One region of the Streptomyces sp. NPDC053560 genome, then DNA from elsewhere that is predicted to be linked to it. Evidence: riboswitches for the same ligand, from Rfam matches in the RefSeq annotation. Region 1 holds a riboswitch; the other holds the start of a gene.
The links. A riboswitch is a leader RNA that binds a small molecule or an ion and turns the genes downstream of it on or off. The one in region 1 is predicted to bind S-adenosylmethionine.
Positions count from the first base shown of each region.

Region 2: another riboswitch for S-adenosylmethionine. It lies ahead of thrC (threonine synthase); the one in region 1 lies ahead of ACIGQF_RS11490 (aminotransferase class V-fold PLP-dependent enzyme).

Region 1 covers NZ_JBITXI010000004.1:376,047-384,887, forward strand. The annotation lists gene ACIGQF_RS11465 (NlpC/P60 family protein) at 1-269, opposite strand, end outside; gene ACIGQF_RS11470 (NYN domain-containing protein) at 587-1,954, opposite strand; gene ACIGQF_RS11475 (hypothetical protein) at 1,976-2,215, opposite strand; gene ACIGQF_RS11480 (rhomboid family intramembrane serine protease) at 2,406-3,155, shown strand; gene ACIGQF_RS11485 (Lrp/AsnC family transcriptional regulator) at 3,152-3,433, shown strand; gene ACIGQF_RS11490 (aminotransferase class V-fold PLP-dependent enzyme) at 3,538-4,986, opposite strand; SAM riboswitch class IV at 5,199-5,315, opposite strand; gene trpD (anthranilate phosphoribosyltransferase) at 5,489-6,553, opposite strand; gene ACIGQF_RS11500 (cytochrome bc complex cytochrome b subunit) at 6,712-8,352, opposite strand; gene ACIGQF_RS11505 (Rieske 2Fe-2S domain-containing protein) at 8,349-8,841, opposite strand, start outside.
Region 2 covers NZ_JBITXI010000010.1:289,497-298,337, reverse strand. The annotation lists gene ACIGQF_RS25130 (extracellular solute-binding protein) at 1-1,026, shown strand, start outside; gene ACIGQF_RS25125 (DUF3263 domain-containing protein) at 1,150-1,395, shown strand; gene otsB (trehalose-phosphatase) at 1,524-2,399, shown strand; gene ACIGQF_RS25115 (trehalose-6-phosphate synthase) at 2,520-4,001, opposite strand; gene ACIGQF_RS25110 (glucosyl-3-phosphoglycerate synthase) at 4,208-5,200, opposite strand; SAM riboswitch class I at 5,381-5,539, shown strand; gene thrC (threonine synthase) at 5,557-6,843, shown strand; gene ACIGQF_RS25100 (MoaD/ThiS family protein) at 6,912-7,190, shown strand; gene ACIGQF_RS25095 (cold-shock protein) at 7,647-7,850, shown strand; gene groL (chaperonin GroEL) at 8,173-8,841, shown strand, end outside.

The DNA of each region.
Region 1 (8,841 bases):
TCCTGGCCGCGGGCGACCTTGTCCTGGAGGCGGTCGACCTCCTTCTGCAGCTCCTGCTGGTCCTCCTTGACCCCGTTGTACTTCTCGGTGGCCGCCTCGGCCTCTTCGTAGAGCTTGTCGACCTTGGACTTGACTTCTTCCTTGGTCGGCTTCGGGGCGGCCTGGGCGGACCCGGCCTGGGAGGAGAGAGCGACGGCCGCCGCTGCGGTCGCGGTGAACACGGTGACGCGAGTGCGGCTCGGCTGCTTGGGTCGACGGTGGGACGCCACGGAGGCGAGCTCCTTCTTCCTTCAGCCGCCTACCGGGTTGATGGGGGGACTGGGCTCCCCGGCTCCGCGTGAACGCTGCGGACTCGGCGGTTCCTTCACTGTTCATCCCGGTTGGATGATCAACTGCATGAAGGTTCGAGGCCTGACCTTAGTAACCGAGTTGTGATCGCTTCAAATCTTCACGGGAAAAAACTTGGCCACACGAGCATCCTTTACCAATAGCGCACCGCGCGTAGCTGGGAATTGACGCTCAGGCACCGGCGAAATGCAGCCGGAGTGTTCTATCCCACACGGCGCGCGGGAGGGTCCGCACGCCTTCAGGTACGGGCAAGTCGCTTGAGGAGCAGGGCGGATGCGACGGGACGGGCTCCCGCCTTCGCCACTCCGTCGGCCACTTCGCGGTCGGTGGAGACCACCACGACCGGACGGCCGGGCGGTTCGGCACGTACGAGCTGACGAATCAACTCATCGGCCGTTACGCCCGGTTTGCTGAAAAGAACCCGAACGCCCCGAGGTGGGGCGAGGAGTACCGGCGCGGCAAGCTCCGCGCCGTCGAAGACACACGTCATCTCCGCGCCGGTCTGTGCGGCGAGCACGGCCAGTCCGCCCAGCAGCCGCAGCCGCTGCTTGTCGAGCGGCATCGTCGGATAGCCGGTCTTGGTGACGTTGTAGCCGTCCACCACCAGGTGGGCCTGCGGCAGCGCCAGGAGCTGGTCGAGCAGCGCCGGGTCCGTCTCGGACAGCGCGCGGGTGGCGACGTCCTTCGGTGTCATCCGGCCCGGCTCCACCGCGTCCACGGTGTCGGCGGGGTGGACGTTGGCGGGCGGCAGCGCCAGCTCTCTGCGCAGCCCCTGGGCCGCGTCCAGCACGGTGTCCAGGAGCAGTCGCAGGCGCATGTCCTCCACACTGCGCCCCTCGCGCGCGGCGCGGCGGCCGGCTTCGAGCGCCGCCTCCGCCTCCGCGACCCGGGCCTTCAGCCGCCGCGTCTCACTGTCGGTGGCCGCCTTCTCCGTGGCCGCCGCCGAGCGCAGCGACTCGGTCTCGGCGTCCGCCTTGCGCGCCGCGGCCTGGGCGCGCTTGACGTCGCTGAGCGCGCTGCGCAGCTTGCGCTGGAGTACGTCGTTCTCCTTGCGGGCCGCTTCGAGGTCGCCTCTGGCCTTGTCGGCCTCGGCGCGGGACGCCGCCCGCGCCTCGGCCAGCTCCTCCCGCAGCCGGGCGAGCTCCCGCTCGGTCTCCTCGTCGGCCCGCTGCTCGTCGGCGCGCCGGACCTCCTCGCCCGCCGCGGCGACCAGCTTCGCCCAGCCCGGCGGGCGCAGCACGTACGCCGCCGCCGCGACATCCTGCGGGTCGGCGGCGGCGGGCGGGGTGCCCTGCTGGAGGGCGTCGGCCAGCTCCTGCTGGGTCTCGCGGAGCCGGGCCGCGATCCGTTGCCGGAAGACCGGGTCGCTCTCCAGCGCGGCGGCCATGGCGTTGCCCGCGAACTTCAGCCGCCGGGACGGCGTGAACCGCGCGTACTGGCGCAGCGGCGGCGGAAGTTCGGCGACCGTCAGGCCGCCGAAGGACTCCGCGGTGAGCGCCACGACACGGCGCCGCACGCCCTCGGGCAGGGGCCGGTCGAGCACTTCGTCGGCCGCACCGGCCTCCGGGTCGCGCTCTTCCCCCTCATACCCCGCTGGACGCTCCACCACTGCTGCACCGCTCCGATCTCAGGCGTCCGCGCCGGGCCGGTCCACCAGCTCGATCTGGTCGACCGCGTTGCACCAGCGGCAGCGGACGGACTCGATGCTCTCACTGAGCACCTCGCGCTCCTCGACCTTGGGCTCACCGGCCAGGTCGAGGTGGACGTACTCCACCACCTTGGACCGGCGGGTGACGTCGAAACGCGTGAGGTTGCCGCACAGGGTGCAGCGCCACCGGGTTTCGGCCGTCGGCAGGGGAACAGCCATTGTGTCGTCCTCTTTCGTCAAGCTCGTGCGGTTGTGCGGGTTCACGCGGTGCGCCGTCGAACTGCGGAAGTACGGAAAGTACTGCCCGTAACCCTACGGCCTGGCGGCGGCCCGGCGCCGTCCGTGCCCGGCTGCCGGAACACGGCGAGGCACTCTGTCCCCTTTATGGTCATTACGGCATGATCACTTCATGTCGGCCTCGATCCCGTCCCCGCGGACCGTGTTCTCCCGTATGACCAACGTCCTGATCGGCATCTGCTGCGTGGTCTTCGTCATCGGCCCGGCATCGGGACTCAACGGGATATACGGCACGGGCGAGTCGCTCCTCCAGGCGCAGAGCGCGTACTTCGCCCGCTGGGGCGTCATCCCGCGCGATCTGTGGAGCGGCGACCCGAAGGCGCTGCTCACCCCGCTCACCGCGCTCTTCGTGCACGGCAGCTGGCTGCACCTGCTGGGCAACATGCTCTTCCTCTACGTCTTCGGGGGCATGGCCGAGGCCAGGATGGGCCGGCTGCACTTCCTGGTGTTCTACGTCCTGACCGGCTACGTGGCCCTGCTGGGCTACGCGGCGGCGCACGCCGAGTCGGGCCAGACCCTGGTCGGCGCGTCCGGATCGATCTCCGGCGTGCTCGGCGCCTTCCTCTACCTCTTTCCCCGCGCGCGAGTGACCAGCCTCTTCCCGTTCCTCTTCTTCCTGCCGCTGCGCTTCCCGGCCTGGGCCGTACTGATCTTCTGGTTCGTGCTCCAGTGGCTGGCGGCGCAGCGCGCGGTCAACGGGCCCGGCGTCGCCTATCTGGCCCACGTCGTGGGGTTCCTGCTGGGCCTCGTCCACGCCTGGGTGCGGTACCGCGCACCGGACGCTCCACCGCAGGCCGTGCCGGGGCTCCCCGGTAGGGTGGGGCCCACAGAACGGCCGACCGAGGGAGAGAGCCAACCGTGATCACTTCGATCGTGCTCATCAAGACCAGCGTGGACCAGATCCCGGAGATCGCCGAGAAGATCGCGGCCCTCGACGGCGTCAGCGAGGTCTACTCGGTCACCGGGGCGCACGACCTGATCGCGATGGTCCGGGTGGCCGACCACGACGAGCTGGCCGACGTCATCCCCGGCCGGATCAGCAAGGTCCCCGGCGTCGCCTCCACCGAGACGCACATCGCGTTCCGCACGTACTCCCAGCACGACCTGGAAGCGGCGTTCGCGATCGGGCTGGATGCCTAAAACTCAGCCTGTCCGGCGGTTGAGGACAGGCCCGTAGGCAAACGGCCACCGGCCGGCAGCGGTCCCCCAGCAGGACCACCACCGGCCGGTTCCGACGACGCGGCTCAGCCGCGATCCGGCACGCAACGCCCCTCCTCGGTCCGGTAGGACCACCGCGCGCCGTCGGAGACCAGTTCCTTGACCGCCCGCACGAACCGCTCCACGTGCTCGTCGGGCGTACCCGCCCCGAAGCTCACCCGGATGGCGTTCAGCGACCTCCCCCAGCCTTCGGCCGGGGGGACCCCCACCTCGCTTCGCTCCCCCGGCGCCCCTTCGGGTGCACCGCAGGCCCCCGGGTCCTGCGGGTCGCTGCCCAGCAGGGTGCGCACCAGCGGGTGGGCGCAGAAGAGACCGTCCCGTACGCCGATGCCGTACTCGGCGGACAGCGCGGCCGCGAAGTGCGAGCTGTTCCAGCCCTCGACGACGAAGGACAGCACGCCCACCCGGTCGGCGTCGTCGCCGAAGAGCGAGAGCACCTTCACCTGGGGCACCTCGGCCAGCCCGGTCCGCACCTTCGCGATCAGCTCCCGCTCCCGTGCGACCAGCGCGTCGAAGCCCGCCTCGGTCAGCACCTTGCAGGCGGAGGCGATCGCGTAGACGCCGATCACGTTCGGGGAGCCGGCCTCGTGGCGGGCTGCGGTGGTGTGCCACTCGACCGCCACGCCCCCGTCCTCGCGGCGGGCGACCGTCCGGCTGGCGCCGCCGCCGGCCAGGTAGGGCTCGGCCGCCTGGAGCCAGTCGGCGCGGCCGGCCAGCACACCGGCCCCGAAGGGCGCGTAGAGCTTGTGGCCGGAGAAGGCGACCCAGTCCACGTCCAGGTCGGCGATGTCGACGGGGTGGTGCGGGGCGAGCTGAGCGGCGTCCAGCACGATCCGCGCGCCGTGCGCGTGGGCCGCGGCGGCCAGTTCGCGCACCGGCCACAGCTCGCCGGTCACGTTCGACGCGCCCGTCACGCACACCAGCGCCGGGCCGTAGGGCTCACGGCCGGCCAGCGCCTTCTCCAGCGTGTCGACCGCCTGCTGCGGGGTGCGGGGGGCGTCGAGGTAGGTGACGGTCAGGTCGCCCCGCTGCTCCCAGGGCAGCAGCGAGGCGTGGTGCTCGGTCTCGAAGACGAACACCCGGGTGCCCGCGGGGAGCACGCCCGCCAGCAGGTTGAGCGAGTCGGTGGTGGACCGGGTGAAGACCACCTGGTCCGCCTCGCGGCAGCCGAGGAACTCCGCGACGGTCTGCCGGCTGTTCTCGAAGAGGTCGGTGGAGAGCTGGGAGAGGTACCCGGCGCCGCGGTGGACGCTCCCGTAGTACGGCGCGTACGCGGCCACGTCGTCCCACACCCGCTGGAGCGCCGGGGCGCTGGCCGCGTAGTCCAGCGCGGCGTAGGTGACCTCGCCGCCGGTGACGAGCGGGACGCTCACGTCGCGGCCGAGCACGGGGAGCGGCGCGGCGGCGGCGCAGGCGGGGTCGGCGTCGGCGGTGGTGGCGGCGGTGGCGGTGGCGGTGTCAGGGCGCACGGACATGACGAAGTCTCCCGGAGGCGTAACACCGTACGAGAACGTACGGAGTGAGCGAATGACACGCACGAGGCGTGAAAGGAACCCGCGGGCGCCGCGCACACGGAAAGGAAAAGGGGGCGCCTCTGGCGGGGTGTTCGGAGAAAGGGGCCGGCCGGCCCTATCGCATTCGCTGCATCACGGAAAGGCTCCCTCGATAACCAGGATCCCTGGCGAGGGATCCGCGCTTGCCGCGGGCCTTGCTGCCTGCGGCCTGGTCATCACCCGGGGCACCCCGCCACGGACGGAGGGTTGCCGGACAGCGGGCCGGGGCCTATTCGCTGTCGCTCGTGACCTGCCGAGAATCATGCCACATGATCGCGTCGGCGCAAGAGGTGTCCGTATGACGGACGCCGCGCCCGGCATCCGGGGAGGCTCAGCTCCTCGTGTGCCGGGCGCGGCGCCGCTGTGGCTGGTCGCGCCCACGCGGCGGAGCCGCATACCGACACGTCCCGCGCCCCTGAGGGGGCTACGCCTGGGAGGCGGCCACCCAGCGGGTCAGGACGTTCTGGGCCGTGCCCGAGTCGATGGACTCGGCGGCGCGGGTGATGCCTGCCGCGATCTGGTCGGTCAGGGGTGCGTCCGTCGGCTCCAGCGCGACCAGCGCCGCCGCGGAGTTCAGCAGGACCGCGTCCCGTACGGGGCCCCGCTCGCCGGCCAGGAGGCGCCGCGCGACGTCCGCGTTGTAGGAGGCGTCAGCGCCGCGCAGCGCCTCCACAGGGACCAGTTCGAGGCCGACGTCCCGCGGGTCGAAGGACTCCTCGCGGACCGCGCCGTCACGCACCACCCAGACCCGGGAGGTGGTCGTCGTCGTCAGCTCGTCGAGGCCGTCGTCACCGCGGAAGACCAGCGAGGAGTGGCCGCGCTCGGCGAAGACGCCGGCCACGATGGGCGCCATCCTGGCGTCGGCCACGCCGACCGCCTGGGCGCGCACCTTGGCGGGGTTGGTGAGCGGACCGAGGAAGTTGAAGACCGTCCGGATGCCCAACTGGCCGCGCGCGGCGCCCACGTGCCGCAGCGCCGGGTGGAATTTCACCGCGAAGCAGAAGGTGATGCCCGCCTCCTCGGCGACCTCCACCACCCGCCGCGGGGTCAGGTCCAGGTTCACGCCCAGCTTCTCCAGGACGTCGGAGGCGCCGCTGGCGGAGGACGCGGCGCGGTTGCCGTGCTTGACGACCTTCGCGCCCGTGCCGGCCACCACGATCGAGGACATCGTGGAGATGTTCACGGTCTTGGCGCCGTCGCCGCCGGTGCCGACGATGTCCACGCCGGGCCCCGGTACCTCGATGAGGTTGGCGTGCTCGTACATGGCACGGACCAGTCCGGAGATCTCCGCGACGGTCTCGCCCTTGGCCCGCAGCGCCACCGCGAAGCCGGCGATCTGCGCGTCGCTGGCCTCGCCGCGCATCATCCGGTCCATCGCCCACTCGGTGGAGTCGGCGGAGAGGTCACGGCCTTCCAGGAGGGCGTTCAGCACGCCCGGCCAGGTGCGGGCCGCCACGCTGCCGCCGTCATCCGGGGTCACAACGTTCATGGTCCACACTCCTGGTTCATGTCAACTGCTTCACGGCGAGCCTATCGGGCCTGCAGACACGCCGGAGGGCCCCGTCCAATCGTCGGACAGGGCCCTCTGGGTGGCGTGCTCTGCTACGTGCTCGGGGTCACGGTGCGGGCACCGCTCCCCCGTGGAGATCAGTGGTGGCCGTGGCCGCTGGTGATCTCCTCGTACTCCTCCACCGTCGGCTTCGGAATGACGTTGTCCTCGCCGTAGTAGCTCTTGGAGAGCTTGGCGCGCAGCTTCTGCGAGCGCGGGATCTTGCGCTTGACACCGTTCTCGTCGACCTCGGGGCCGAGCTCGAGCGGCTTGGGCTGCTCGTGCGAGGTGAGGTGGTGCAGCTGCTCCTGGCCGAGCGGCTCGTGCACCTCGATGAACTCACCGTGCGGCAGCCGCTTGATGATGCCGGACTCGCGTCCGTGCAGCACCTTGTCGCGGTCGCGCCGCTGCAGGCCCATGCAGATCCGCTTGGTCGCGATGAAGCCGAGCACCGGCCCGACGAAGAACGCGATCCGGACGAACCAGGTGATCGAGTTGATCGACAGGTGGAAGTGCGTGGCCCACAGGTCGTTACCGCCACCGATCAGCATGACGAAGTACGCGATCAGCCAGGCCACACCGAAGCCGGTGCGGGTCGGGGCGTTGCGCGGGCGGTCCAGCAGGTGGTGCTCACGCTTGTCGCCGGTGACCCAGGACTCGATGAACGGGTAGACCGCGATGGCCGCCAGGACCAGCGGGAAGATGATGATCGGGATCAGCACACCGAAGTTGACGGTGTAGTGACCGGCGATGTCCCACTCCCAGCCGGGCATGACACGGACCAGACCCTCGGCGAAGCCCATGTACCAGTCGGGCTGGGCGCCGGTGGACACCTGGTCCGGGCGGTACGGGCCGATGGCCCACACCGGGTTGATGCTCGCGATCGCGGCGATCACCGAGATCACACCGAAGACCAGGAAGAAGAAGCCTCCGGCCTTGGCCATGTAGACCGGCAGCAGCGGCATGCCGACGACGTTCTTCTCCGTCTTGCCGGCACCCGGGAACTGGGTGTGCTTGTGGTAGAAGACCAGGATCAGGTGCGCCACCAGCAGGCCGAGCATGATGCCCGGCAGCAGCAGCACGTGCACCGAGAAGAACCGCGGAATGATGTCGTGGCCGGGGAACTCCCCGCCGAAGATGAACATCTGCAGGTACGAGCCGACCAGCGGCATCGCCAGGATGACACCCTCGATGAACCGGACACCGGTACCGGACAGCAGGTCGTCCGGGAGCGAGTAGCCGGTGAAGCCGGTGAACATGCCGAGCACCAGCAGCAGGAAGCCGAACAGCCAGTTGACCTCGCGCGGCTTGCGGAAGGCGCCGGTGAAGAACACCCGCATCATGTGAACCATCATGCCGGCGACGAACACCAGCGCGGCCCAGTGGTGGATCTGCCGGATCAGCAGACCGCCGCGGACGTCGAAGCTGATGTCCAGCGTCGACTCGAAGGCCTGGGTCATCCGGATGCCGTGCATGGGCACGTAGGAGCCGTGGTAGACGACCTCGGCCATGCTCGGGTGGAAGAACAGCGTCAGGTAGACGCCGGTCAGGATGATGATGATGAAGCTGTAGAGGCAGATCTCGCCCAGCATGAAGGACCAGTGGTCCGGGAAGATCTTCCGCATGTTGGACTTGGCGAGGCTGTAGATGCCCAGCCGGCCGTCCGCCCAGTCGGCGATCCGCTCGCCCCGCGGCGCCTGGCCGCGACGCGCGTTGGTCGCGCTCGTTTCGTTACTCATCCGCGCTCCCAGAAGCTCGGGCCGACGGGCTCCGCGAAGTCGCTGACGGCTTCGAGGTAGCCGTCCTTCACCGTGATGTGCAGCTGCGGCAGGGCGTGGCCCGCCGGGCCGAAGATCACGCGGCCACCGTCGGAAAGGTCGAAGGTGGACTGGTGGCAGGGGCAGAGCACGTGGTGCGTCTGCTGCTCGTACAGGGAGATCGGGCAACCGACGTGGGTGCAGATCTTCGAGTACGCCACGATGCCCTCGTGCGACCACTCAAGTTCCTGCTTGTCCTTGATGTTCTGCGGCTGGATCCGCACGAGCATCAGGGCGTCCTTGGCAATCTTCTGGTTGAACTCGTGGTCGTCCTCCTCCAGGCCCTCGGGCTTGGCGAAGGTGAGCGAGCCGACCGCGATGTCCTCGGGACGCAGCGGGAGGTTGGTGGACTGGTTGACCAGGCGGATGCCCTTCTTCCAGCCCGTGGTGCGGAGCTTCTTCTCCGGCAGC
Region 2 (8,841 bases), on a different contig from region 1:
AAGGAGGTCGCGAAGCGGGTCGAGGCCGGCAACGCCCCCGACATGGCCCAGATCGGCGCGTACGCCGACTACGCCGCCGAGGGCAAGCTCTACAGCGCCGACGACCTGCTCTCCATCAGCACCCAGGCGGACTTCACGCCCGGTCTCGCCGACGCGGGCGAGTACCACCGGGTCCAGTACGGTCTGCCCTTCGGAGCCAGCACCCGCCGCCTCTTCTACAACAAGAAGCTCTTCGCCCAGGCCGGCATCGCCGGCCCGCCCAAGACCTGGTCCGACATCAAGCAGGACGCGCAGCTCCTGAAGGACGCGGGCGTGAAGACACCGTTCGCGCTGCCGCTCGGCCCCGAGGAGACCCAGGCCGAGACGATGATCTGGATGCTGAGCGGAGGCGGCGGCTACACCGACTCCATAGGCAAGTACACGATCGACTCGCGGCAGAACGTCCGGACCTTCAAGTGGGTCAAGGACAACCTCGTCACTCCCGGCCTGACCGGCGGCGACCCCGCGAAGCTCAACCGCCAGGCCGGCTTCGACGCCTTCGCCGACGGCAAGGTGGGCATGCTCAACGGCCACCCCACCCTCATGCAGCAGGCCAAGGCCAAGGGCGTCGACTACGGCACCGTCGCGCTCCCCGGCATCAACGGCCCCGCCAAGTCCACCATGGGCGTCGCCGACTGGATGATGGGCTTCAAGCAGAACGGGCACCGCGCCGAGATCGGCAAGTTCCTCGACTTCGTCTACGACAAGGACAACGTCCTGAAGTTCTCCGGCGACTACGGCCTCCTCCCGGTCACCGTCTCCGCCTCCCAGGACATGCTCGCCGAGGACAAGTACAAGAAGCTGCACGGCTTCCTCACGCAGCTGCCGGACGCGGAGTTCTACCCCGCCGACAAGACCTCCTGGCCCCTCGTCAGCAAGACCGTCAAGGCCAAGATGGGCAGCGCGGTCGGCAGCGACGGCGACCCGCAGCAGGTCCTCACCGACATCGAGAACACCGCGAACGAGGCGGACAGCGCGACCCGCTGACGCCGGACGCAGACGGCGGGCGGCAGGCCGCGGGCCGGTCCGGGGCCGCCCCGAGCGCGTCGGCCGGCGCCGCCCGCCCGGGTGATCAGTAGGGATGTCGTACCGCGGGGCTATCGTGGTCGTGTGGTGTCCGAATCGCCGTCCGAGCAGCTGTCAGCGCGCGACGAGGCCGTGCTCGCCGTGGAGCGCCGCTCCTGGCCCGGCCCCGGCGCCAAGGAGCGCGCCGTGCGCGAGCGGCTCGGCATCTCGCCGACCCGCTACTACCAGCTGCTCAACGCCCTCCTGGACGACCCGCGCGCGCTCGCCCACGACCCGGTGACGGTGAATCGGCTGCGCCGGGTCCGGGAGGAGCGGCGGGCCCGGCGCTGAGGCCGCGTGCCCGGTCGGCCCTCGTCCGCGAGGGGTGTGGCCCGCCCGACGCCGGCCCCTGCCGCGTCCGGCGCGCAAGATCTCCGTACGCCCTCCGCGCGCCCCGGCCCACCGCTAGGCTCGGGCCCATGGGCAGCCCCGAGAACCTCCTCGCGCAGCCGGTGTCCGAAGCCGGCCGCGCGGGCCTGGCCACCCTCCTCGCCCGGCCCGCCGAAGCCGTCGTCGCGCTCGACTTCGACGGCACCCTCGCCGACATCGTCCCCGACCCCGAACAGGCCCGCGCGCACCCCGGCGTCGTCCCGGCCCTCGCCCGCCTCGCGCCACTGCTGCGCGCCGTCGTGGTGATCACCGGCCGGCCGGCGGAGACCGCCGTACGGCTCGGCGGCTTCGCCGCAGCGGACGGCCTGGACCACCTCGTCGTCCTCGGGCACTACGGCGCGGAGCGCTGGGACGCCGCCACCGGCCGGATCGACGCGCCCGCGCCGCCGCCCGGCGTCGCCGCCGCGGCCGCCGAGCTGCCCGGACTGCTGGCGGGCACCGGTGCCTGGCGGGACGTGCCCGTCGAGGACGCCATCGAGACCAAGGGCGGCCGGGCCGTCGCCGTGCACACCCGCCGCACCGCCGACCCGCAGGGCACCTTTGAAGCGCTGCGCGCGCCGCTGGCCGACCTCGCCCGGCGGCACGGCCTGATCGTCGAGCCGGGCCGCTTCGTCCTGGAGCTGCGCCCGCCCGGCGTCGACAAGGGCGTGGCGCTCACGTCGTACCTGCGGGAGGTGGCCGCGGGCGCGGTCCTCTACGCCGGGGACGACCTCGGCGACCTGGCCGCGTACGCCGCCGTCGACGCGCTCCGCGACCGGGGACAGCCCGGGGTGCTGGTGTGCAGCTCGGCGACGGTCGGCGAGGGCGCCGAGGAACTGGCCGACCGCGCCGACCTGGTCGTACCGGGCCCGGCCGGGGTGGTCCAGCTGCTGACGGGGCTGGCGGAGGCCATGGCGCGCGCCTGAGGGCTCGCCCCGCAAGGGGCAGCCCCAGGGGCGCGGGGGACTGCGCGAGCGACCACGACGGCGGGGCAGCCGCCCGGCACACCGAACGGGGCAGTGCCCCTCGCGCCCGGAGAACCGGCCTCAGGCCGAGAGCGCCCGCAACTGATCCAAGAACCACTGCGCAGGCGGCAGCGCCGTCGCCGCCATCGCCAGCCGCTTCGACCGCTCCGCGCGCTCGTCCTGTGGCATCGTCAGCGCCTCGTGCAGCGCGCCGGCCGTGGCCTCGATGTCGTACGGATTGACCACCAGCGCGTCGTCCGCCAGCTCCGCGCAGGCCCCGGCCTCCCGGGAGAGCACCAGCGCGCAGCCCGCCTCCGACACCACCGGCACCTCCTTGGCGACCAGGTTCATGCCGTCGCGGATGGGGTTGACCAGCGCCACGTCGGCGAGCCGGTAGGCGGCCAGGGAACGCGCGAAGTCGTCCTTCACATGCAGCACCACCGGCAGCCAGCCGGGCGTGCCGAACTCGTCGTTGATCTCCCCGGCCAGCCGCGCGACCTCCTCGGTGTACTCCCGGTACACCGCCAGGTCCTGCCGCGAGGGGTAGGCGAACGCTATGTGGACGACCCGGCCGCGCCACTCGGGCCGGTCGGCCAGCAGCCGCCGGTACGCGCGCAGCCCGCGCACGATGTTCTTGGACAGCTCCGTGCGGTCCACCCGCACGATCGTCTTCCGCGGCGCGCCGTCCTCGCCGGTGCCGATCTGCTCGCGCAGGTCCGCCAGCCGGTCGTCGACGTCCGGCTGCCGGGACCGGTCGCGCAGGAAGTCCGCGTCGGCGCCCAGGCCGTGCACGCCGAGCCGGGTGGTCCGGCCCTCGTGCGTGACGCGCAGCCCCGCTTCCCCGTCCCGCGCCACCTCGGCGCCCAGCACGGCCGCGCAGCACTCGGCGAACGCCTCGGCCCAGCGGCGGGTCAGGAACGCCGCCCGGTCGCCGCCCAGGACGCCGCGCAGCACCTGGGCCGCCACGTCGTCCGGCAGCAGGCGGAAGTAGTCCGGCGGCGCCCACGGAGTGTGCGAGAAGTGGCCGATGCGCAGGTCGGGGCGGCGCTCGCGGAGCAGGCCCGGGACCAGTGTGAGGTGGTAGTCCTGCACGAGGACGGCGGCGCCCGGCGCCGCGGCCTCGGCGAGCGCGTCGGCGAAGGCGGTGTTGTACGCCTCGTACGCCGCCCACTGGCCGCGGAAATCCGCGTCGAACGACGGCTCCAGCGGCGTCTGGTACAGCAGGTGGTGGACGAACCACAGCACGGAGTTGGCGATGCCGTTGTACGCGTCGGCGAACACCTCGGGCGGGATGTCCAGCATCCGGACCTGCTGTCCGCCGGTGTCGGCCGGATCCAGCAGTCCGGCACCGGAGGCGGCCCGCCGGGCCGCCTCGCGGTCGCCGTCGCCGAGCGCCGCGCACACCCAGACGGCTCCGGCGTCCGAGCCGATCGCGGACAGGCCCGAGACCAGTCCGCCACCGCCGCGCCGGGATGTGAGCGTGCCGTCCGCGCCCAGGGCGTAGGAGACCGGGCCACGGTTGGACGCGACGAGAACCTGGGCACCTGAGCTGGAGGAGACCATGCCGATGAACTAACCCGCCACAGATCCGCTCAAACGTACGGCCCGCAGCACATCGTGGGCGCAGCCGCACGTCGGGCGACGCGCGCGACCGCCATGAGCTCCCGGAAGCTCCCGGTCCGCCGGACTCCGCGGCCCCGCAGGGCCGGTACGGCTCGCCGCGACCGCTCGCCGCGACCGCTCGCCGCGACCGCCGCCGCGCCCCGGCCTCAGGCCGCCCGCCGCTCCGCGTACTCCGGTATGCCGCGCATCGGCGGCCGCTCCTCGGTGTCCACCGCGGTCGTACGCGGCACGAAGCCGCCCTCCTCGCCGCGGTCGAACTGGGTGAGCCGGGGCCGTACGAGGTGGCCGCGCGCCAGCCGCAGCTGGGCGGTGCGGTAGATCGCCGCGGCCATCCGGCCCAGGGCCTGCCCGTCCTGGTGCCGGTGCCTGCGCACCCCCACGTCCACCTGCGCCAGCGCGTCCAGGCCGACCGTGTGCAGCGCGTCGACCAGCAGGCCCAGCTCGACGCCGTACCCCACGGGGAAGGGCAGCCGCTCCAGGAGCGAGCGCCGGGCCGCGTACTCGCCGCCGAGCGGCTGGACGAAACCGGCCAGCTGCGGCCAGTGCAGATTGAGCAGCGGGCGGGCCACCAGCTCGGTCACCCGTCCTCCCTGCTCGCCGCCGGCACGACGACCGTCCCGGCCCGCCCCCGCGCCGCCGACGGCGTCGCCCAGCGGCCGGTCGTACATCGCCTTCACGAACTGCACCTGCGGGTCGGTCAGCAGCGGCCCGACGATCCCGGACACGAAGTCGGCGGAGAACTCGCGCAGGTCGGCGTCGACGAAGCAGACGATGTCGCCGCTGGTGGCCAGCAGCGAGCGCCACAGCACCTCGCCCTTGCCGGGCACCGTCGCCAGCCGGGGCAGGATCGCGTCGCGGTGCACGACCCGGGCGCCGGCCGCGGCCGCGACCTCGGAGGTGCGGTCGGTGGAGCCGGAATCCACCACGATCAGCTCGTCGACCAGCGGCATCGCGTCGGACATCAGGTCACGGCGGATGATCTCCACGATCGCGCCGACCGTGGCTTCCTCGTCGAGCGCGGGCAGCACTACGCTGACCTTCTGCCCCGTGCGCCCTTTCGCTGCCAACAGCTGGTCGAGCGGTCGGTCGGCGGCGGACCAGGAGCGGCCGGCCAGCCAGCGCTCCACCTCTTCCAGCACGTATCCGTCTCCTTTTGCTACGCGTGTGGGCCATCTTGCTACGCGGTGTGAGCCATCTCGCGGTTCGGACGGCTATCTCAACCATCCACCCCTTCGGTTACAGTCTTGAACAACGCGGATGACCACCGCATGCCGGGGTCACCGCTGAACAAACGCCTGTGTTTCGCATGCAGGCCATACCGCTCATCCAGAGGGGCAGAGGGATACGGCCCGTTGAAGCCCCGGCAACCCTCCAGCCGGTCTTGCCGCCAGGACACTGAAGTCCCGCGCGCGAGGCTCCCGGCTAGGGAAGGTGCCAAATCCGTCTCACGGCGAGATGCGTCGTGAGGAAGATGAGGAGAAAGGGCCTCGCCTCCATGGCTGTGCAAGCTTCTGAAAGCACCACCACTTCCGCCGTCTCCCTCGGCCCCGCCGCCGCGCTGTCCTGCCGCGAGTGCGGCACCCGCTTCGATCTGGGCCCGATCTTCGCCTGTCAGGAATGTTTCGGGCCGCTCGAAGTGGCCTACGACCTGCCGAGCGGCGACCCCGAGGGCCTGAAGAAGCAGATCGAGGCCGGTCCCGACAACATCTGGCGGTACGCGCCGCTGCTGCCCGTCCCCGCCGACGTGGCCGACAAGCCCAACCTCAACCCGGGCTTCACCAAGCTGGTCAAGGCCGACCGGCTCGCCGCCGAGCTGGGCGTCACCGGCGGCCTGTACGTGAAGGACGACTCCGGCAACCCGACGCACTCCTTCAAGGACCGCGTCGTGGCCATCGCCGTCGAGGCGGCCCGCGCCTTCGGCTTCACCACCCTGTCCTGCTCCTCCACCGGCAACCTGGCCGGCGCCGTCGGCGCCGCGGCGCGCCGGGCCGGCTTCCGCTCCTGCGTGTTCATCCCGCACGACCTGGAGGCGGGCAAGGTCGTCATGGCCGCGGTGTACGGCGGCGACCTCGTCGGCATCGAGGGCAACTACGACGACGTCAACCGCTTCTGCTCCGAGCTCATCGGCGACCCGCTGGGCGAGGGCTGGGGCTTCGTGAACGTCAACCTCCGCCCGTACTACGGCGAGGGCTCCAAGACGCTCGCGTACGAGATCTGCGAGCAGCTCGGCTGGGAGCTGCCGGACCAGCTGGTCATCCCGATCGCCTCGGGCTCGCAGCTCACGAAGATCGACAAGGGGCTCAAGGAGCTGATCCAGCTCGGCCTGGTCGAGGACAAGCCGTACAAGATCTTCGGCGCCCAGGCCGAGGGCTGCTCGCCGGTGTCCACCGCCTTCAAGGCCGGCCACGACGTGGTCCGCCCGCAGAAGCCGAACACCATCGCCAAGTCGCTGGCCATCGGCAACCCGGCGGACGGCCCGTACGTGCTCGACATCGCCCGCCGCACCGGCGGCGCCGTCGAGGACGTCAACGACGAGCAGGTCGTGGACGCGATCAAGCTGCTGGCCCGCACCGAGGGCATCTTCGCGGAGACCGCGGGCGGCGTGACCGTCGGCGTCACCAAGAAGCTCATCGAGAACGGCCGGATCGACCCGGCCAAGTCCCTCGTCGTCCTGAACACCGGCGACGGCCTGAAGACGCTGGACGCCGTCGCGCCGACCACCGGCCCGACCGCGACCATCCGTCCGAGCCTGGACTCCTTCCGCGAGGCCGGCCTCGGCTGAGCCCCGGCTCCCGGCCGCAGCGCGGCCCCGTACCCGTCGCCCCTGAACCCGGAAGGCAGAGAAACACCATGAGCGTCAACGTCCGCATCCCCACCATCCTCCGCACCTACACCGGCGGCCAGGCCGAGGTCCCCGCCGAGGGCGCGAAGCTCTCCGAGGTCATCCAGGACCTGGAGAAGAACCACAACGGCATCGCGGCCCGCGTCCTGGACGACCAGGGCAAGCTGCGCCGCTTCGTGAACGTCTACGTCAACGACGACGACGTGCGCTTCGAGGGTGGTCTGGAGACCGCGACGCCGGACGGCGCCAGCGTCTCGATCATTCCCGCGGTGGCCGGCGGCTGCTGAAAAGCGGCTGTACGCCCCTTTGTGCGCCCTGTGCGCGCCCCTTGTGCACCGTCTCGTGAATGACGGGATGCGCACCCCGGAATCGCCCCGTCCGCATTAGAAGCGGACGGGGCGATTCCATGTCGTTAAAGGCGATACAGTTGAGGTGAATCCTCTTCTCGCGCGTGCCCGACGCATATGAGAACACGACAAGATGTGCTCAAAGTGTGTGCGCAATTTGTCGTGTTGATGAGCTATGCCCGGCCCGGCTTGCCCAGAATTGTTGAGACTTCGCCGGATATCGGCGAATGGTCGTGGGCAGAATTCTCGTCCGATTGACCTGTTGCGCTGGGCATCGGTCCAGATACATTCAGCGGCGGTCGACGCGTTCCGGCGCACACCCTCCTTGGGGGTGAGGTCTGACCCGGGTCCGCGGAGTGCGGTCCTGCGCAAGGGCCAGCAATAGGGGAGTTAGGAATGGCTCAGGGCACCGTCAAGTGGTTCAACGCGGAGAAGGGGTACGGCTTCATCGCGGTCGACGGTGGTGCGGATGTTTTCGTCCACTACAGCGCGATCCAGATGGACGGTTACCGCACCCTTGAGGAAGGCCAGCGGGTCGAGTTCGAGATCTCGCAGGGCCAGAAGGGGCCGCAGGCGGACATGGTTCGCGTGGCCGGCTGAAGCGCCGACCGACTGCAGCGTACGGAGGTCCGTGCTCCCTGACGGGGGTGCGGACCTTCTGTTGTGCGCGGGCGCGTGTGTGCCCCGGGCCTCTTGCGTGGTCGCCGCTCGAGCCTGCAGCCTTGCTTGGGCGCTTGCACTCGAGGGGGTCGAGTGCTAATCATTGCGTTAGCACTCTGAAGGTGAGAGTGACAGAACTTCGGATCGGGCCGGTGAGGTCCGCGGCCCGGTGGGGCAGGGAACCACGGGGTTGCAGGCCGTCCGTCGCGGGCACCAGCGCGGTCCACTGCGTTTCCACCCCTGTCCGGGAGGACCACTTCACATGGCCAAGATCATCGCGTTCGACGAGGAGGCACGGCGCGGTCTCGAGCGCGGGATGAACCAGCTCGCCGACGCCGTCAAGGTCACCCTTGGCCCCAAGGGCCGCAACGTCGTCCTTGAGAAGAAGTGGGGCGCCCCCACGATCACCAACGATGGTGTGTCCATCGCCAAGGAGATCGAGCTCGAGGACCCGTACGAGAAGATCGGCGCCGAGCTGGTCAAGGAGGTCGCGAAGAAGACGGACGACGTCGCCGGTGACGGCACGACGACCGCGACCGTCCTGGCCCAGGCCCTGGTCCGCGAGGGCCTGCGCAACGTCGCGGCCGGCGCCAACCCGATGGCCCTGAAGCGCGGCATCGAGCGCGCCGTCGAGGCCGTCTCCGCCGCCCTGCTGGAGCAGGCGAAGGACGTGGAGACCAAGGAGCAGATCGCCTCCACCGCCTCCATCTCCGCGGCCGACACCCAGATCGGTGAGCTCATCGCCGAGGCCATGGACAAGGTCGGCAAGGAAGGCGTCATCACCGTCGAGGAGTCCCAGACCTTCGGTCTGGAGCTGGAGCTCACCGAGGGTATGCGCTTCGACAAGGGCTACATCTCGGCGTACTTCGCCACCGACATGGAGCGTATGGAGGCGTCGCTCGACGACCCGTACATCCTGATCGTCAACTCC